One region of the Vibrio artabrorum genome, then DNA from elsewhere that is predicted to be linked to it. Evidence: predicted binding sites of a transcription regulator. Region 1 holds the regulator's gene; each other region holds the start of a gene.
The links. The regulator CRP, encoded in region 1, controls carbon source genes, mostly activating them, when cyclic AMP is high. The targets are predictions, from matches to a motif close to TGTGANNNNNNTCACA.

Region 1 (6,304 bases):
GACAATGGGTAGCAGGTCAAGGTGACGCCATGACATCGGTAAGCCCATACAATAATGAAGTTGTGTGGCAGGGCGATAGCGCAACACCAGCACAGGTTGAATCTGCTGTAACAGCCGCTCGTGAGGCTTTCTTAGTTTGGAAGAAGCTGAGCTTTACAGAGCGTGAAGCGATCGTGTTGAACTTTGCCGAGAAGGTAAAAGAGAACAGCGAAGAAATCGCACAAATCATCGCAAAAGAGACAGGCAAGCCGATTTGGGAAACGCGCACTGAAGCGGGTGCGATGGCAGGCAAAATCGCTATCTCTATTCGTGCTTACCATGAACGTACCGGTGGGGCATCACGTGAAGCCGCTGGCAACCAGATTGTACTGCGTCATCGTCCATTGGGCGTGATGGCGGTATTTGGTCCTTATAACTTCCCGGGTCACCTACCAAACGGTCATATTGTTCCTGCGCTGCTATCGGGTAATACCGTGGTATTTAAGCCGTCAGAGCAAACACCTTGGACGGGGGAGTTCGTCATGAAGCTGTGGCAAGAGGCGGGTCTTCCAGCTGGTGTGATTAACCTAGTACAAGGCGCTAAAGAGACAGGCATCGCACTGGCTGAGGCTAAAGGTCTTGATGGTGTGCTATTTACCGGTAGTGCTAATACCGGTCATATCCTTCACCGTCAATTCGCGGGCCAACCGGGCAAGATGCTGGCGCTAGAGATGGGCGGCAACAACCCGATGGTGATCAGTGATCAATTTGGGGATGTTGACGCGACGGTTTACACCATTATCCAGTCGGCTTTCATCAGTGCGGGTCAACGTTGTACATGTGCACGTCGCTTGTATGTGCCTGTTGGAGAGAAGGGCGATCAACTACTGGATAAGCTCGTTGCTGCGACCTTGAAGATTCGTGTCGATCAGCCATTCGCTGAGCCAGCACCCTTCATGGGTCCGCAGATCTCTGAAGCTGCGGCTAAGTTCATTCTGGACGCGCAAGCGAATCTGCAATCGTTAGGCGGTGTCAGCCTAGTCGAAGCAAAAGCGGGTCAAGCGGCGTTTGTTTCTCCTGGCATCATCGATGTAACCAACATTGCTGAACTGCCGGATGAAGAGTACTTCGGTCCATTGCTACAAGTGGTTCGTTACCAGTCACTAGAGCAAGCGGTTGAGCTAGCGAACGACACGCGCTTTGGTTTATCTGCTGGTTTAGTTTCAACCGACGATTCAGAGTGGGAATACTTCGTTGACCATATCCGCGCGGGCATTGTTAATCGTAACCGTCAGTTGACTGGCGCAAGCGGCGACGCACCATTTGGCGGCCCGGGAGCTTCCGGTAACTTACGTCCAAGTGCTTACTACGCGGCGGATTACTGCGCGTATCCGATGGCTTCAATGGAAGGCAGTGAAACTCAACTGCCAGCCACGTTTAGCCCGGGAATTGAGCTTTAGTTTAAATTTAAGTGACAGAATGACTGACTGGCTTATGAAATAAAGGCTGCTGACTTTGTGTCTAAGCCTCGCCTTTTCTAATCCAAATGACTAGCTTGCTAGAATCTTTGATAAGGAGTCTCCATGACACCCGATCTACTCTTTAAATCACTATGGGATGATTACATTGATAGGCTTTGCCCATCGGCAGAAAAAGTTCATCGTCTACTGAAAGAAGACGAAGCGCTGATTAATGATCACATTGCACTGCGTACTTTCAATGTTGATCCTTTGGGGATTGACACACTCGCTAAGCCTTTTCTGGCTTTAGGTTATAAGGCGTGTGGCGATTACTTGTTTGAAAGCAAGAAGTTGGTGGCTAAGCACTATGAGCACCCAGATCCCACCCAACCTAAAGTGTTTATTAGTGAGTTGAAGGTCGAAGCGTGTTCCAGTGATTTACAGCAGATCGTGGCTAAGTTGGTTGAGCAAGTGGACGCAAGCAAGCTTCAAGGTTATGAGTTCTTGTTTGGTGGCCGACTTTGGGATCTGAGCTTCGCGGATTTCCAAGTGTTAGCAAAAGAGAGCGAATATGCTTCTTGGTTAGCGGCTCATGGCTATGGTGCAAATCACTTTACGGTGAGTGTGAATCAGCTTAAGCACTTCGAGGAGGTACAGAGTGTGAATGACTATTTGAGAGAGTCGGGCTTCACAATCAATGCATCTGGAGGTGAGGTTAAAGGCTCTCCAGAGGTTTTATTAGAGCAATCATCAACAATGGCGGATAAAGTCCCAGTATCATTTGTTGATGGCAATGAGATGATTCCTGGTGGCTTCTATGAGTTTGCGAAGCGTTATGTGATGGATAATGGTGAGCTATACACTGGGTTTGTGGCGGCATCAGCAGATAAAATTTTTGAGAGTACTAACGGGTAGATATAAGAGTTGAGGTTCGGGCTTCTCCCTGCGAGAGACAAATCGTCATTCCATAGACCGACGAAGGAGTAGGGAATCTTTATAGATTTACCCACTTGTTTGAAGAGCTCCCCAACTCGGTCGTCCCTCCTTTTTGGGGATGACGCAAATAAACAAAAAGCCACCAATGTCTCCATTGGTGGCTTTTAAAATTTTAGCGGTTAATCGAGATTAACGAGTGCCGTAGACCACGATAGTTTTACCGTGTGCAGAAATTAGGTTCTGCTCTTCTAGCATCTTCAAGATACGACCTACTGTCTCACGAGAACAACCAACGATCTGGCCAATCTCTTGACGAGTGATCTTGATTTGCATGCCGTCAGGGTGAGTCATGGCATCGGGCTGTTTCGCTAGATTTAGTAGCGTTTGAGCGATACGACCTGTTACATCAAGGAACGCTAAGTCACCAACTTTTTGGCTCGTTACTTGTAAACGGTTTGCCATTTGCGATGAAAGGCGCATCAGGATGTCTGGGTTCACTTGGATAAGTTGGCGGAATTTCTTGAAAGAAATTTCAGCAACTTCACAAGGAGATTTTGCACGAACCCATGCAGTACGCTCTTGGTCTTCTTCGAAGAGGCCAAGCTCACCAATGAAGTCACCTTGGTTTAAGTAAGAAAGAATCATTTCCTTACCTTCTTCGTCTTTGATAAGAACTGCCACAGAACCTTTAACGATGTAATACAAGGTTTCTGCCTTTTCACCAGCATGAATCAAAGTACTCTTTGAAGGGTACTTATGAATATGACAGTGTGAAAGGAACCACTCTAATGTTGGATCGGTTTGGGGTTTACCTAGAACCATAATATCTTACTTCCTCTGCAGGGTATGCTTGCTGCTTTCCGTATTTTAGCTAAGCCTGGATTGACTTGTAGGGTAAGAGCACTCGTTGAGCGCTGCAAGCTATCTTGTGTTTCGTCTAAGAATAGTATCCTTTTTCCGAGACTATTTCTTGATTTTAATCGTGACCAAGCCACGATTTTTTACGCAAAACTGTGCACATGATCACGGTATGAAAAGTAATCAATAAAAACGTTGTTTTGTTAACCAATTTTTCCGGTTTCGATGAGTTGTTGTAGGATCGGTCTTACGATGAGCTCCATAGCAAAACTCATTTTCCCCCCCGGCACGACTAGCGTGTTATGGCGAGACATAAATGAGCCATCAATCATGGCCAAAAGGTAGGGAAAATCGACGTTTTTTATGCCACGCAAACGTATCACTACGAAGCTTTCGTCTAAACTTGGAATCCCTTTCGCGTTCAGTGGATTTGAGGTATCTACGGTTGGAACACGCTGAAAGTTGATATGGGTCCGTGAAAATTGTGGGGTAATGTAGTTAAGGTAATCATCCATCGAACGAACAATGGAGTCCATTACTGCTTCACGGGAGTGACCACGATCGCGAGTGTCACGAACAAATTTTTGGATCCACTCAAGGTTGACGATGGGCACCATGCCGATCAGCAAATCGACATGTTGGGAAACATTGATGTCACCATCAACTACACCACCATGCAGGCCTTCATAAAACATCACATCGGAGTTTTCAGGGATCTCTTGCCATGGCGTAAAGGTGCCCGGCATTTGATTGTACGGCACGGCTTCATCGAAGGTGTGTAGGTAACGACGTACCTTACCTGTGCCTTCGTTACCGTATTGACGGAAGAACTCCTCTAATGCGCCAAAATCGTTGGCTTGCGGACCAAAGTAGCTGATGTGCTTACCTTGCTCGCGCGCTTTACGGATTTCGACATCCATCTCTGGTCGAGTGAAGCGATGGAAGCTATCCCCCTCAACCCAAGCAGCCTTGACGTTCATCATATTGAACATTTTACGGAAGGCTTCTGAGGTGGTGGTGGTGCCGGCTCCTGATGAACCCGTCACCGCAATTATTGGATGTTTAGCGGACATGACAACCCTTGTCTTTTGAGTAACTTACTTGTTAGCAATCGGTTACTACTATAACACGGCTCCTTAATGAGCGCAGCCTAGAAGCGTTTTGTGACCTGAATATCAACGGTTTCATGTAGCTCAGAAAATACGATACTGATTTCTCCTGAGGCCAATTGATTTTTTACTTGGTCAATCTTGTTTTGAAGTGAAACCTCTACATCACCGTAGTCTGTGCCTTCACGCAGTACGAATTCTTTAATCAGGTTTTCCAGCGTTTCTGGGGCGATGTCTTGCCATGGGATGATCATAAATACTTCTCTCTTTTATGTTCATGGATATGTTCATTCATGAGTAATGAGTGTGCTCAGCAATGTTTTTACTTCTATTGACTAAGGCTCAGTCATTATGCCGAATTTAGAATGCTTTCATAGTAGGCCGGTAACGCTTCTTCTAACCAAAATCTTGGTTTGAGTGTGCTGCCGGTAATAAACCCCACATGGCCACCTTTTTGAAACAGCCGATAATCGATGTTGTCCGGTAGTACGAATTTGGGGATGACGTCATCGGTCATAAACGGATCGTCTTTGGCATGAATGATCTGAGTTGGCAGCTTGATCTTAGTCAGTTTAGGAAGCGCTGAACATTGTGCGTAATAATCTTGAGCATTTTTGAATCCATGCAAAGGTGCGGTAATGCGTTCATCAAACTCATACAGTTTGGTGATGTTGTGAATGGTTTCAGTGGTAATGCCGAGCTTCTCTTGTAGCAGATTGGCCTTTTTCAATGCATTCGATTTTAGCGAGTTGAGCAGGTACTTCTTATAGAGCTTTGAAAAGCCTTGTTCAATACGACTGGAACAACAAGCAAGGTCGAAGGGTGCTGATACAATCGTAGCAGCCGACAGTAACGGGTCATCCGCATATTCAGCGAGGTAGTTGGCCAACATGTTTCCGCCCAAGGAAATACCAACCGCAACCTTCGGGTTATGGGGAAACTGAGCGTGCAGATGTCTTAAGAAGAAGCGTGCATCTTCGACTTCACCGGAATGATATGCGCGAGCCAAACGATTAGGTTTGCCGCTACAGCCTCTAAAGTGCATCATCACTGATAACCAACCATCTTGCGCAAATGCATTCATCAGTCCGTTGGCATAAGGGCTCTCAAAGCTGCCTTCTAAACCGTGGAATAGCACGAAAATGGGTTTACTACCGAGGTTGTTGCTACTTATGTTGTCACTGTCTGGAGATTCACTCCAAGCAAGATCGAGAAAGTCACCATCGGGGGTGTCTAAGGTTTGCCAGTGAGGAGTAAATAATGCCTGTTTTCTAATGAATCTGGGTACTAATGTTTGTAAGTGCGGATTCGATAGGCCGGTGGCTGCGGTAAATATTGTCATAAAACGATCCATGCTTCTTTTTATGGGCATTGATAACGTGTTGAGCTTCTAGCGAAACGCCCACATGTTAATTTGAGCTTGATGGATCCTCGGATTGAGCGCAAGTCTTTTACCTGTGGAGTTTTAAAGTTGTGAATAACAATGGAGTCAGTCCCTCTTTGTGTGAATTAGGGGAGTCACGTACTTCACGTTAGTGTATTGGAAGTGTTGAACTTTAATGAAGCAAAAGGAAAGGCAACGCGTTAGGGGAGAGGGGCGGGTTCAGAAAAAGCGTCGTAGAGGTTTTCTGCTCCTAATAAACGACAGTACTGAAACGCGAGCGGTGATTGCTGGCTAGCGAACAGCTTTAGGGAGTTTATACAGTCGACGAGATCAGATTGTTGTTGTTTCTCAAGCTGTAACTCAAACTGTAGGGCTTCACGGTAGAGTGAGTCGATAACGTGTGCTTTGAGGTGTTTACGTAGCTCTCGATAACTATGCAGTAGACTTTCAGAGCGGCTCAAGCACTGTTGAACTTTGTGCCACTCTTCTTCAGCAAAAGACAATTGCTGCTCATCAAGCCATTTGAGAAGCAGCAGTAGATTGACGTTGCCATGGAACTGGTTTTGCAAAGCTAAGCA
Region 2 (6,304 bases), on a different replicon from region 1:
GATGATAGGTTGCGGGCCTTTTAACCCCTTTCTGTGCCAAGGATAGATTTCCAACATGGTACTGAGCGTTTGGAAGGTCTGTTCTGCGGCGTGTCCTTTTTCTGAAAGCATAAGAGCAACCCGCTCTGAACTTAGCCTCGAAATGAAGTCGTTTCGATTACATAAAGTATGGGCAATCTCAGTGCAGATATCTAAGTAATCGGTATCTGGATGCTGAAACATAATGATGCTGTGGTTTGAGCGTTTGAGTTCTGTTTTAAATAGCACCAGTTGTTCCCACCAAAAGGTTTCCGAAACAACATAAGAAAAGTGTTTCTCGGGATTGTATTCGTGCTGACCCCGAATACGGTTAATCAGTTTTCTTGCTCTTTGTTCAAGTTGGCGTTTTGAACTGCGCGCTTTATCTAAGCCGACGCGGTTGGTCTGCTCTCGAAGCATACCGATAGAATATTGACGATACTTTTTAAAGGCGACGAGAGCGCCTTTAAAATCCAGGTTCTCTTCTGCAACGAGTGATTGTTGATAACATATCTGACTGAGTAGTTCGCCATTATCAAATTCGTTGGCCGACAGTTCTGCGAGTTTAAGCAATTCTGTGGCTTGTTCTGGCCTTTTTCTAAGCAACTCTAGGCGAGCTCGACTGATGTAGGAGTGCGCCTTCATCCATACTAAGTTGTGTTTTATCGCCAAGTTATGAGCTTTGGCTGTTGCTTTTTCCGCGTCATCTAAACGTTCTAAGCCAAGGAGAGCAAGCCCCCTAAAATCCCATACTTCGGCATGCCAAGTATTATCTTTATGGTATTTCAAGGCATCTTCTGCACCGTCGAGCACAGATAACATTTGAACATAATTATTGAGCAGGTAGTAATCCCAAGCGAGCAGTATTCTTGCTTTACCTTCAAGCCAACCTATACGACTGACATTGGCTACTTTTACCGCGAGTTGGTGGGTAGAGCATGCGAGTTTATACTCGTGAGTGATTCGCCAAATGTTGCCTAGGCCAATCAGGCATTCAATTTGTATCTCGATATCATCAGTCAACGCAGATTGCTCTAACGCATTGATCCAGTACTGTTGTGCGGAGTAATATTTGGCTTGCCCCCAGAATTGGAGAGCATGTAAATGGAGAATTTCAGGAAGAAAAAGGTCGGTATCTAATTGGCTTTGTCGTTTGTGGGCTTCTTTGATGTATTTTAAACCTTTCTGGTAATCCATCAGGTTCCAGCAGCATCTGGCCATTAACATCAGTGACTGGATCGCGCCCTCTTCAAACAAAACTTGCTCTGATCTGAAGAGGCATTGCTGTGTGATCTCTAGGATCACTGATGGCTCAGAGTCGATGCGAGTTTTGAGTTGTTCTAGTTCTGTTTCAAGAAGGTGCTGATTTTTATCCAAGGCTTAGATCCATAATTATCGAGCATATTGATAACACAATCATTATAAGAGTGTTATCAAGGATAAGCATCATTTATCTCTCTTAGAGCGTCAAAAAAACAACTATCTTTTAAAATTATAGGTGTGACCTCATGTTGTCACTTTAAATCAATGAGTTCCAGAAGAAATACCAACACGTTTAGCTGTTATGAGAGCAGTTGCTTTAGGGTTAGTGGCCGCTCTGTCACACCTAGGCGTTGCGCAGCGGTGAGCCCTTGCTTATCTTGGTAGCATAGATTGTGCCAAGCTCTAAATATGTCCAGCAATGGTAAGATGCCTCCTGGGCGAAGCTTCCGCCTAGGTTCATTGATAAAACTATCAAATAACATTTGGAAGCGCTGCTGATAGAATTTAGTTTGTTGGATAGAAGTGGTATTAAACCACGGCTTTTGTTTTGAATTATTACCGGTTAAGTAGCAGATGCCTTTCTGATTGTCGCCTTGATTTGCGATAGCCCAGCGATCGCGCCACCAACTCATATGAACGATGTCGATCTTTTCAAAACGTTGGTCGTCTTGCCAGCCAGAATCTTCTTCTACGTACATTAAGTCAATATTTAGACTCTGAATGCGTGGTAAACAGACGCTTAGTGCGGCGGATCTTAACAAGGGTTCTTGTGGCATATAGATCGTGACGTGTTTGTTTTCTTTACACATATCAAGCACATGCAAGAAATGAGCATATGAGGTATAAGGTGGTCGAATGAGGGCACCTTTAGAAGGGTAACTGAATGCAGTGAGGTTACCCATTGGGTCTTCAACATTACCCCGAGCAAGAATCACTTGGTATTGCTGCTCAATGCGCTCTTTCAGTTTGTCGGATGGTGGAGGGAGATCGAAATTTGCCTCTGACGAATACGCTTTTGAGACAAAGCGTGCAACGTCATCGTAAGGATCATGGTCAACTTTCCCCGACGGTTCTTCATGCTGAGAATAGTTGACATGCTGACAGAGGATATAGCCAGAATGCGCTTCACCTGTGGCGATCCAAAGCACACCATTATTACTTTTTGGTTGTAAACGCTGATAATGCGAAGCAAATTGATACTCTTCAGCATGATTGACCCATCTTGCATCAATCATTGCTAATTTTCGACGACAGCGGCTTGCGATATGCTCAACATGGTCATAGAAAGTCTTGGGATTGATTGCTAATTTTCTGCAGATCTCACGGACAGAATAACTCATAAACAATAAGCCCATGAGGTTTTCTTGAAACTGGAGTTTTTTGTTGGACCCAGACCACTTGTCAACAAACGTTGATTGGCAGTCTTTGCATCGATAGCGTTGCCTGTCACCACTGTAACCAAAGGCGTGATAGAGATGTTTATGGGTATGAACCGATAGGCCGAAGTTATCGCAATCATCATTACGACAAGCAGGAAGGCCATCGCTGTGAAGTTGTCTTAAACGATGAAGTTCGTTTAACACTTCACGATTATTAAGTAAGGGGGGGAAAGATCCACACTCACGACAAACCATCGCTGGACGCTTAGGATTCGCATGTTGCAAAACATAGAGTTTTGCATCGCTCAAGCCAAAGTTGTCACACGCCAATGTTTTACAAAAGTTGAGTTGTAATCCATCCGCATCTTTTGGCAGCTTGTCGTTGGACACGATCGCCCCCTCGGGGTTATTTAGGCAACCAAGCGAGCTTGGTTGCGAGGTATTGCGTTTCAATCTATGTATCGTCAAAAAGGAGCTAGTGCAAGAAAGTTAGCTTGAGTCTAGCGATTAAATGTTGATTGCTGTTTCAAGCGCAACGGTCATCATATCATTGAATGACTTTTGACGATCTTCTGAACTCAGTTTCTCACCACGGATGATGTGATCAGATACGGTAAGGATAGTTAGTGCTTTCGCGCCTAGATCCGCAGCCACACCGTAGATACCAGCCGCTTCCATATCAACACCAAGGATACCTAATTTTTCCATTTTTTCGAAAAGGTCAGCTTCTGGTGTGTAGAAAAGGTCGGCAGAGAATACGTTACCAACTTTAACTGGAACTTCTTGTACACGAGCTTGTTTAACGGCTTCTTCTAGAAGACCGAAATCAGCGATAGCCGCAAAATCGTGGTTGTTGAAACGAATACGGTTTACTTTTGAGTCAGTTGATGCACCCATACCGATAACAACATCCATGAGTTTAACGTCGTCACGTACTGCGCCACAGCTACCTACACGGATCACATTTTTCACACCGAACTCTGCGATTAGCTCATGTACGTAGATGCAGCATGATGGGATACCCATACCGTGGCCCATAACAGATACTTTTTTACCTTTGTAAGTACCTGTGTAGCCAAACATGTTGCGAACGTCACAAACTTGCTTCACGTCATCAAGGAAGGTTTCTGCAATGTATTTTGCGCGAAGCGGGTCGCCCGGCATCAGTACTGTTTCTGCGAAATCACCAGCTTGAGCATTTATATGAGGTGTTGCCATGGTCGTTCTCCAAAGTTTAAACGGTAATTATAGGAACAGGATTAATCAATTACCGATTCTGTTGAATTGAATTCGTTTTGTTGAGGCAATATTAGCGAGTTAAAACGAGGCCCCATGAGATGTTTGTCACAAAATGGCCTCAGTTATACAGTTTTATTGATATAGATAACTAAATCTGTTGAAAGCGCAAAGGCAATCGATTTTGCGTGACCAAATCGATATGCAACAAGAGGGTAAATATGTCTGGTAACGTAAACCTATAGGTGTTTAGCGATAAGTAACCGTTGTAGAGATGTTAAATCAACGATAATCTAAACTTAGATAAAAGGTAATCCAAGGAAATGTATGTCTTACTGCGCTCACGCGACGTTTTTTCACTTTATGAGAACACAACTACGTAAGATAGCCCTGCTTGCGGTTAGAAGCTTTTTGATTATTGGAGTCGCTTCACCGTGGGTGTCTGCAGCAACATTTGAACTTCCTCCTGCAGAAAGTCGCATTGTAGGGCGCATACAACAACACGAAGTGGCTGCTGGCGAGACGTTGGCCAACATTGCAAAGCAATATGATATTGGCTTTCTCTCTTTAATGGCTGCAAATAAAGGGGTGGATCCTTTTCTGCCCGCAGAAGGTTATGTGTTAAGCATCCCTAGTCGTTTAATTTTGCCTGATACGCCAAGGAAAGGCATCGTCATCAATCTTGCAGAGCTAAGGCTGTATTACTTTGAGCCTGAAAAAAATCAGGTGCACGTGTTTCCTGTCGGCATCGGTCGAATCGGGCGTGATACTCCTGAGATGATCACTAAAATAAGCCAAAAAAGACCCAACCCAACTTGGACTCCACCGAATTCAATCCGTGAAGAGTACCGAGAAAAAGGCATTGAATTACCTCAAGTGGTGCCTGCAGGGCCGGAAAATCCGCTTGGTGATTATGCATTGCGACTTGCTTATGGTGCCGGTGACTATTTGATCCACGGCACCAACAAGGATTTCGGAATAGGTTTACGGGTCAGCTCTGGTTGCATTCGAATGGAACCCAAAGATATAGAGTGGCTTTTTGAGCAAGTGCAGCGTGGTGAACAAGTCACCATTATTAATGAACCGATCAAAGTGTCATTGGAACCGGATAGAAGTGTGTTTGTAGAAGCACATGAACCATTGACGCGAAGTGATGGATCTAAGAAATTGCTGCAAATTCCGGTTGAATTAAAATGGTGGCTTCAAGATGCCGATATTCCTAGCGCAAAGGCGAAAGCGGTTATCTTTGCCCAAAACGGCGTCCCTGTTGAAATCACACCCCCTATGATTGAGTTTTAGTTCGATAGGTTCCTTGAAACGGATTTCTGCTTGCTCTCTCCCTTAAATAAAAAACACCACCTCTATTTGGAGGTGGTGATATCAATTTACTGCATTTTGCGACTGATATAATCTACAGCTTCATTGCGTATGTCTGACTACTTCGTGTAAGACTGTGCAATGTTGTCGATACGTTCGTTCGCACGATCCGCTTCTTCTTTTGCTGCCATTGCGGCTTCAGATGCTTCTTGAGCCTTCATCTCAGCTGCCGCTTTGTCACTCTTAAGCGCTTCAACTTCGTTGCTTAGTTCAGCAACTTGGTTCGTCAATTGGTCCATCTCTGACATTGCAGCTTCTTCTGGCTCAGAAGAACAACCAGCTAAAATGAAAACTGAGGCTGCAGCTGCGATTAACGTCTTATTCATAAGAACTCCTTGCTTATTTATCATCAAAAGATGCGCTATACATTCTTTATCATATAGTCGCTTCATTAATGATTGTAGCGACTAATTTTTTAAGCGCAAAATCAATAACTAAAGAAATCGTTAAATTATGAAGGTAACTAGCTAAGCATCACAATGTGTCTCATTTTTGAGATGCGACATATTTGAAGTCGGCTTTGACGATGTATCGTGACGCTATCCCTTTGCTAGCAATAGATACAATGTTCTAGCTAACGATAGATTCAAGGATAAATTTACGGTGATCTCTATCCTTATAAAGCACTTTCGCGGTATCATGTTACGTTAAATTAATTTTATTCAATACCATCATGACTGGAGAGTCCTTTGCACTTTAAAGATTTAGGCTTAGATAACCGCTTACTGAAGAACTTAAAACATTACGACTTCAAGAAAGCGACAGAGATCCAAACAAAAGCGATCCCTGTTGCTATTGCTGGTAAGGATCTATTGGCTTCATCAAAAACGGGATCAGGCAAAACATTGGCGTTTGTGTTACCAATGATTCACAAAGCATTAAAAACAAAAGCGTTTTCTGCTAAAGATCCTCGTGGTGTAATTTTGGCTCCTACTCGTGAGTTAGCGAAACAAGTTTACGGCGAACTGCGTAGTATGCTTGGTGGCTTATCTTACGAAGCGGCGCTTATTTTGGGTGGAGAGAACTTTAAC
Region 3 (6,304 bases), 170 kb from region 1:
TTGATTGGCAAGAAGAGATGTCGGATTCTGGCGAGATGCTGGATGAAGTTCGCAGTCAAGTGTTTGATGACCGTGTTTATGCCTTTACACCACGCGGTGATGTGGTCGATCTGCCGATGGGTGCAACCCCATTGGATTTTGCTTACCATATTCACTCCATGGTTGGACACCGCTGTATTGGTGCTAAAGTCGCGGGACGTATCGTACCGTTTACTCATAAATTATCGATGGGCGATCAGGTTGAAATTATTACCCAGAAAGAACCGAACCCATCACGTGACTGGTTAAATCCAACCACAGGTTTTGTTCATTCGAGTCGGGCTCGTGCCAAAATTAACGCATGGTTCCGTGCTCAAAGCCGCGAGAAGAACCTAGAAGCTGGCCGAGATATCCTTGAAGTGGAACTCGCGAAAATCGGTGCAACGTTAAAAGATGCAGATCAATACGCACTGAGACGCTTTAACGTCAACACGCCTGACGAGCTCTATGCCGGTATCGGCAGTGGCGACTTGCGCATTAACCAAGTGGTTAATCACATCAATGCTTTGGTTAATAAACCCACAGCGGAAGAAGAAGACAAGAAAGCGCTAGAGAAATTGCTTGAGTCGGAAAATAAGCCAGCACAGCAAAGTCGTCCTAAGAAAGATGCAGTTGTAGTGGAAGGGGTTGATAATCTAATGACCCACTTGGCTCGTTGCTGTCAACCTATCCCGGGAGATGTAATCAAAGGTTACATCACTCAAGGTCGAGGCATCTCCGTGCATCGTGCTGATTGTGAGCAATTGGGTGAGCTTAATTTGCACGCGCCAGAGCGTATTATTGATACAGTTTGGGGCAATGGTTTTGTCGGTTCTTACATTCTAACGTTACGTGTTGAAGCCTTAGAGCGTAATGGCTTGTTGAAAGATATCACCGCACTGTTCTCGAATGAAAAGATCAGCGTGACGACAATGAAGAGCCGTACTGACTATAAACGTCAACTGTCGGTCATGGATTTTGACTTGGAGTTGACCAATATTGAGGTTTTAAGTCGTGTGACCAGCCGAGTCGAGCAGATCAAAGATGTAATGAGCGTCAAACGCCTCGGCTAAAATTCTCGTCATACTTGAAGCTGATGGCGTTGTTGCCTGCGCGCACTCGCTCAATCACATAGGCAAGCTATGCTCAGGAGTCTCGCTTGCTTGTCGCCTAGCCACAGCTTCAATTATTTAGAGAATTAGACAGTATCAATAAAGGTGAGTGGTTTTGGCTGCTCACCTTTTTAGTTTTATAAGACGTTATAAATTTAAAAATCAAAGACAGTAATAGGAAGAAAACGATGAATCACCCGATTGAACAACTTGAACAGATCATGACTAAGCTGCGCGATCCAGAAGGTGGCTGTCCTTGGGATTTGAAACAAAATTTTGAAACCATTGTGCCGCATACTATCGAAGAGACCTACGAAGTAGTGGATGCGATTCACAACAAAGACTGGCCGAACCTACAAGAAGAGTTGGGTGACTTACTGTTTCAGGTGATTTTCTACAGCCAACTGGCGAAAGAGCAGGGGCTATTTGAGTTCTCTGATGTGGTTGACGGCATCAATGAGAAGCTCACGCGCCGCCATCCGCATGTGTTTTCTGATACCGAGTTTGCGAACGATGAAGAAATCAATGCCAACTGGGAAGCTGAAAAAGCCAAAGAAAAGGCACAGGCAGGAAAAAATCAAGAAAGTATTCTAGACTCAATACCAAACTCTCTACCTGCACTTTCGCGTGCTACAAAAATTCAAAAACAGGTCGCGAAATATGGTTTCGATTGGGACTCTATTGGTCCAGTTGCGAACAAGGTTTTAGAGGAAGTTGATGAGGTGCTAGAGGAAGCACTTCAAGTGACGCCAAACGAAGATTTAGTGGAAGAAGAGTTGGGGGATTTACTGTTCGCGACGGTTAATTTGGTCCGTCATCTAGGTAAAAACCCAGAATTAGCTCTGGCAAAAGCCAATCTAAAGTTTTCACGTCGCTTTAAAGGTGTGGAACAAATCGTCCGTCAACAAGATAGAGTTTTGACCGATTTTTCACTGCAACAGCTTGATTCCATGTGGGATGAAGTCAAAGTGGCGGAGAAAAGTTCAGCAAAGCTTTTATCATGAATTGATTTGAAGCAAAAAATAAAAAATAGCAGTGTGATAGATTTCACGTTGTGGCGATACGGGGCTTCTGGTATATTTTCATCCCGTCCAGAAGTAATCCATTTCCCTCATTCAACCAATTTCAGGTTAAACATGACGACAAATTACATTTTTGTTACTGGCGGGGTTGTATCCTCTCTAGGTAAAGGTATTGCAGCAGCATCTCTTGCGGCTATTTTAGAAGCTCGTGGTCTTAAAGTGACTATGATGAAGCTTGACCCTTACATCAACGTTGATCCAGGCACAATGAGCCCGACTCAACACGGTGAAGTGTTCGTTACGGAAGATGGCGCTGAAACTGACCTTGACCTTGGTCACTATGAGCGATTCATTCGCACCAAAATGACTAAGCGTAACAATTTCACAGCAGGTCGTGTTTACTCAGACGTTCTCGCTAGAGAGCGTCGTGGTGATTACCTAGGTGCAACCATTCAGGTTATCCCACACATCACTAATGCTATCAAAGAACGTGTAATATCTGGCGCTAACGGTCACGATATCGCGATCGTTGAAGTGGGTGGTACGGTTGGTGATATCGAATCTCTACCATTCATGGAAGCGATTCGTCAGCTAGCCGTAGAACTAGGCCGTGAACGCGCAATGTTCATGCACCTGACTCTTGTTCCTTACCTAGCTGCTGCGGGTGAAGTGAAAACCAAGCCAACGCAACACTCTGTAAAAGAGTTGCTATCGATTGGTATTCAGCCTGACATCCTAGTTTGTCGTTCAGACCGTAACATTCCTTCGAACGAGCGTAAGAAAATTGCTCTGTTCTGTAATGTGCAAGAAAATGCCGTTATTTCTATGCGCGATGTTGACTCTATCTACAAGATCCCTCAGCTTATTAAAGCTCAAGGCACAGATGATCTTGTATGTAAGCGCTTCGGCATTACTGCTCCAGAAGCAGACTTGTCTGAATGGGAGCAAGTCATTTACGAAGAAGCAAACCCAACGGGTGAAGTGACGATTGGTATGGTTGGTAAGTACATTGAACTACCAGACGCATACAAATCCGTAAATGAAGCGCTAAAACACGCGGGCTTGAAAAATCGCCTAAGCGTTACTATTAAATACGTAGATTCACAAGACGTTGAGTCTCGTGGTGTCGAAATTTTAGAAGGCCTAGATGCAATCCTAGTTCCTGGTGGCTTTGGTGATCGTGGTGTTGAAGGTAAGATTCTTGCTGCTCAATACGCTCGTGAAAACAAAGTGCCGTACTTAGGTATCTGTCTAGGTATGCAAGTTGCACTTATCGAGTACGCTCGTAACGTTGCGAAAATGGAAGGGGCACACTCTTCTGAATTCTGTACTGAAACTAAGTACCCAGTTGTAGGTCTTATCACTGAGTGGACTGATGGCGAAGGTAACGTTGAAGAGCGTACAGAAACATCTGACCTTGGCGGCACAATGCGTCTTGGATCACAGCTTTGTCACCTAGCTAAAGGGACGAAAGCTTATGAACTATACGGTAGCGCGACGATCCATGAACGTCACCGTCACCGTTACGAAGTGAATAACAATCTTCGTCCGCAAATTGAAAAAGCGGGCCTAAAAGTATCGGGTCTATCTGCGGACAAGAAACTGGTTGAAGTTATTGAGAACCCGAACCACCCATGGTTCGTTGCTGCTCAATTCCACCCAGAGTTCACTTCAACACCTCGCGATGGTCACCCATTGTTTGCAGGTTTCGTAAAAGCAGCTGGTGAGTACCAGCGTGGCGAATTAGAGAAGTAAAAAATACAGGTAGCTGCGTAAGTTGTGCTGCTACCTTTAAATTTGACATTTATATATTCAACGAGAAGGAAACATTCAATGTCTAAGATCGTTAAAGTTCTAGGTCGTGAAATCATCGATTCACGTGGTAACCCAACTGTAGAAGCTGAAGTACACCTAGAAGGCGGTTTCGTCGGTATGGCTGCTGCTCCATCTGGTGCATCAACTGGTTCACGTGAAGCTCTTGAGCTACGTGACGGCGACAAATCACGTTTCCTAGGTAAAGGTGTTCTTAAAGCGATTGAAGCTGTAAACGGCCCAATCGCTGAAGCGCTAGTGGGTAAAGACGCTAAAGCACAAGCTGACGTTGACCAAATCATGCTTGACCTAGACGGTACTGATAACAAGTCTAAGTTCGGCGCGAACGCTATCCTTGCTGTTTCTCTAGCGAACGCTAAAGCTGCTGCTGCTGCGAAAGGCATGCCTCTATACGAGCACATTGCTGAGCTAAACGGTACTGCTGGTCAGTTCTCTATGCCTCTACCAATGATGAACATCATCAACGGTGGCGAGCACGCTGATAACAACGTTGACATCCAAGAGTTCATGATCCAACCAGTTGGCGCTAAAACTCTTAAAGAAGGTCTGCGTATCGGCGCTGAAGTATTCCACAACCTAGCTAAAGTTCTTAAGTCTAAAGGCTACAGCACTGCAGTTGGTGATGAAGGTGGTTTCGCTCCTAACCTTAAATCTAACGCTGAAGCTCTAGAAGTTATCGCAGAAGCTGTTGCAGCTGCTGGTTACGAACTAGGTAAAGACGTTACTCTTGCTATGGACTGTGCAGCATCTGAGTTCTTCGACAAAGAAGCTGGCATCTACAACATGAAGGGCGAAGGTAAAACTTTCACTTCTGAAGAGTTCAACCACTACCTAGCTGAACTAGCGAACAACTTCCCAATCGTTTCTATCGAAGACGGTCTTGACGAGTCAGATTGGGATGGTTTCAAGCACCAAACTGAACTTCTAGGCGACAAGCTTCAAATCGTTGGTGACGATCTGTTCGTTACAAACACTAAGATTCTTGCTGAAGGTATCGAGAAAGGCGTAGCTAACTCTATCCTTATCAAGTTCAACCAAATCGGTTCTCTAACAGAGACTCTAGCTGCTATCAAGATGGCTAAAGACGCTGGCTACACTGCAGTAATCTCTCACCGTTCTGGCGAAACTGAAGATGCAACTATCGCTGATCTAGCGGTAGGTACAGCTGCAGGTCAAATCAAGACTGGTTCTATGAGCCGTTCTGACCGTGTTGCTAAGTACAACCAACTTATCCGTATCGAAGAAGCTCTAGGTTCTAAAGCACCTTTCAACGGTCTTAAAGAAGTTAAAGGTCAATAATCTCTCGTAGATTATTAATCTAAGCTTTGAATGCCTCGCTTATGCGGGGCATTTTTTTTGCCTAAAATTCGTCATTCCATAGAGCGACGAAGGAGAGAGTAGGGAATCTCCTCAAAAATTCGGCTCGCTGTAAGAGATCGCCAACTCATTCGTCCCTCATTCTTGAGGATGACAGTATTGGTTTCGTCATTCTAGACTGACGAAGGAATAGGGAATCTCATCACGGGTTTCGAATAACAATATTTTCCCGACTAATTAATTCCCTTTCACCACACATCTCGCACCACTAGGCGCATTATGGTATATATGTCCCTTACTCCAGTTCCTTATTTTTCAATCGGCGAAAGGTGTTATGCGAATTTTTGCTTTAGTACTATTTTTAGTGTTGGGTTGGCTACAACATACACTGTGGCTCGGCAAAAATGGTATCTCTGACTATTACGGTGTGAACAACGAAATTCAAGTTCAACAACAAGTAAATGAAAAACTGCACATTCGAAATGCTGAGATGTTCGCGGAGATCGACGATCTACGCCAAGGCCTAGATGCGATTGAAGAGCGTGCGCGTCATGAGCTTGGTATGGTCAAAGATGGCGAAACGTTTTATCGCATTATTGGTGAGGAATCCGATTAATGTCGACTCAACTTCAAAGCGTGATTGCCGTTGTACCTGCGGCGGGTGTGGGTAGCCGAATGAAGGCAGACCGCCCTAAGCAATACCTTAAAATCCACGGCAAAACAATTTTAGAGCACACCGTTGAGAAATTAATATCTCACCCACAAGTCTCTCAAGTTGTGATTGCGATCAGTGATGATGACCCGTATTACCCTGAGCTTGCACTTAACCTGAACTCACAAGTGCTCAGAGTGTCAGGTGGAAGCGAGCGAGCGGACTCAGTACTCTCTGCTTTAAACTATATTGCTGAGCAACAGCTCGGTGATTGGGTGATGGTTCACGATGCTGCAAGACCTTGTGTTCAGCTAAGTGATATCGATAAGTTGATTTCAGGTGCGATGAAC

Region 2: a site for CRP is predicted at 3,994-4,009, ahead of deoD (purine-nucleoside phosphorylase). Genes of this name have one in related genera too.
Region 3: a site for CRP is predicted at 2,167-2,182, ahead of OCU36_RS11455 (CTP synthase). Genes of this name have one in related genera too.

The regions. Positions count from the first base shown of each region.
Region 1 covers NZ_AP025458.1:2,736,072-2,742,375, reverse strand. The annotation lists gene astD (succinylglutamate-semialdehyde dehydrogenase) at 1-1,439, shown strand, start outside; gene OCU36_RS12470 (DUF1338 domain-containing protein) at 1,563-2,354, shown strand; gene crp (cAMP-activated global transcriptional regulator CRP) at 2,565-3,197, opposite strand; gene OCU36_RS12460 (phosphoribulokinase) at 3,437-4,306, opposite strand; gene OCU36_RS12455 (YheU family protein) at 4,384-4,596, opposite strand; gene OCU36_RS12450 (hydrolase) at 4,692-5,684, opposite strand; gene OCU36_RS12445 (TIGR02444 family protein) at 5,927-6,304, opposite strand, start outside.
Region 2 covers NZ_AP025459.1:531,329-537,632, forward strand. The annotation lists gene OCU36_RS16475 (tetratricopeptide repeat protein) at 1-1,395, opposite strand, end outside; gene OCU36_RS16480 (lactate dehydrogenase) at 1,581-3,050, opposite strand; gene deoD (purine-nucleoside phosphorylase) at 3,168-3,878, opposite strand; gene OCU36_RS16490 (L,D-transpeptidase family protein) at 4,224-5,195, shown strand; gene OCU36_RS16495 (Lpp/OprI family alanine-zipper lipoprotein) at 5,333-5,599, opposite strand; gene OCU36_RS16500 (DEAD/DEAH box helicase) at 5,963-6,304, shown strand, end outside.
Region 3 covers NZ_AP025458.1:2,565,232-2,571,535, reverse strand. The annotation lists gene relA (GTP diphosphokinase) at 1-1,091, shown strand, start outside; gene mazG (nucleoside triphosphate pyrophosphohydrolase) at 1,319-2,134, shown strand; gene OCU36_RS11455 (CTP synthase) at 2,267-3,907, shown strand; gene eno (phosphopyruvate hydratase) at 3,986-5,284, shown strand; gene ftsB (cell division protein FtsB) at 5,637-5,918, shown strand; gene ispD (2-C-methyl-D-erythritol 4-phosphate cytidylyltransferase) at 5,918-6,304, shown strand, end outside.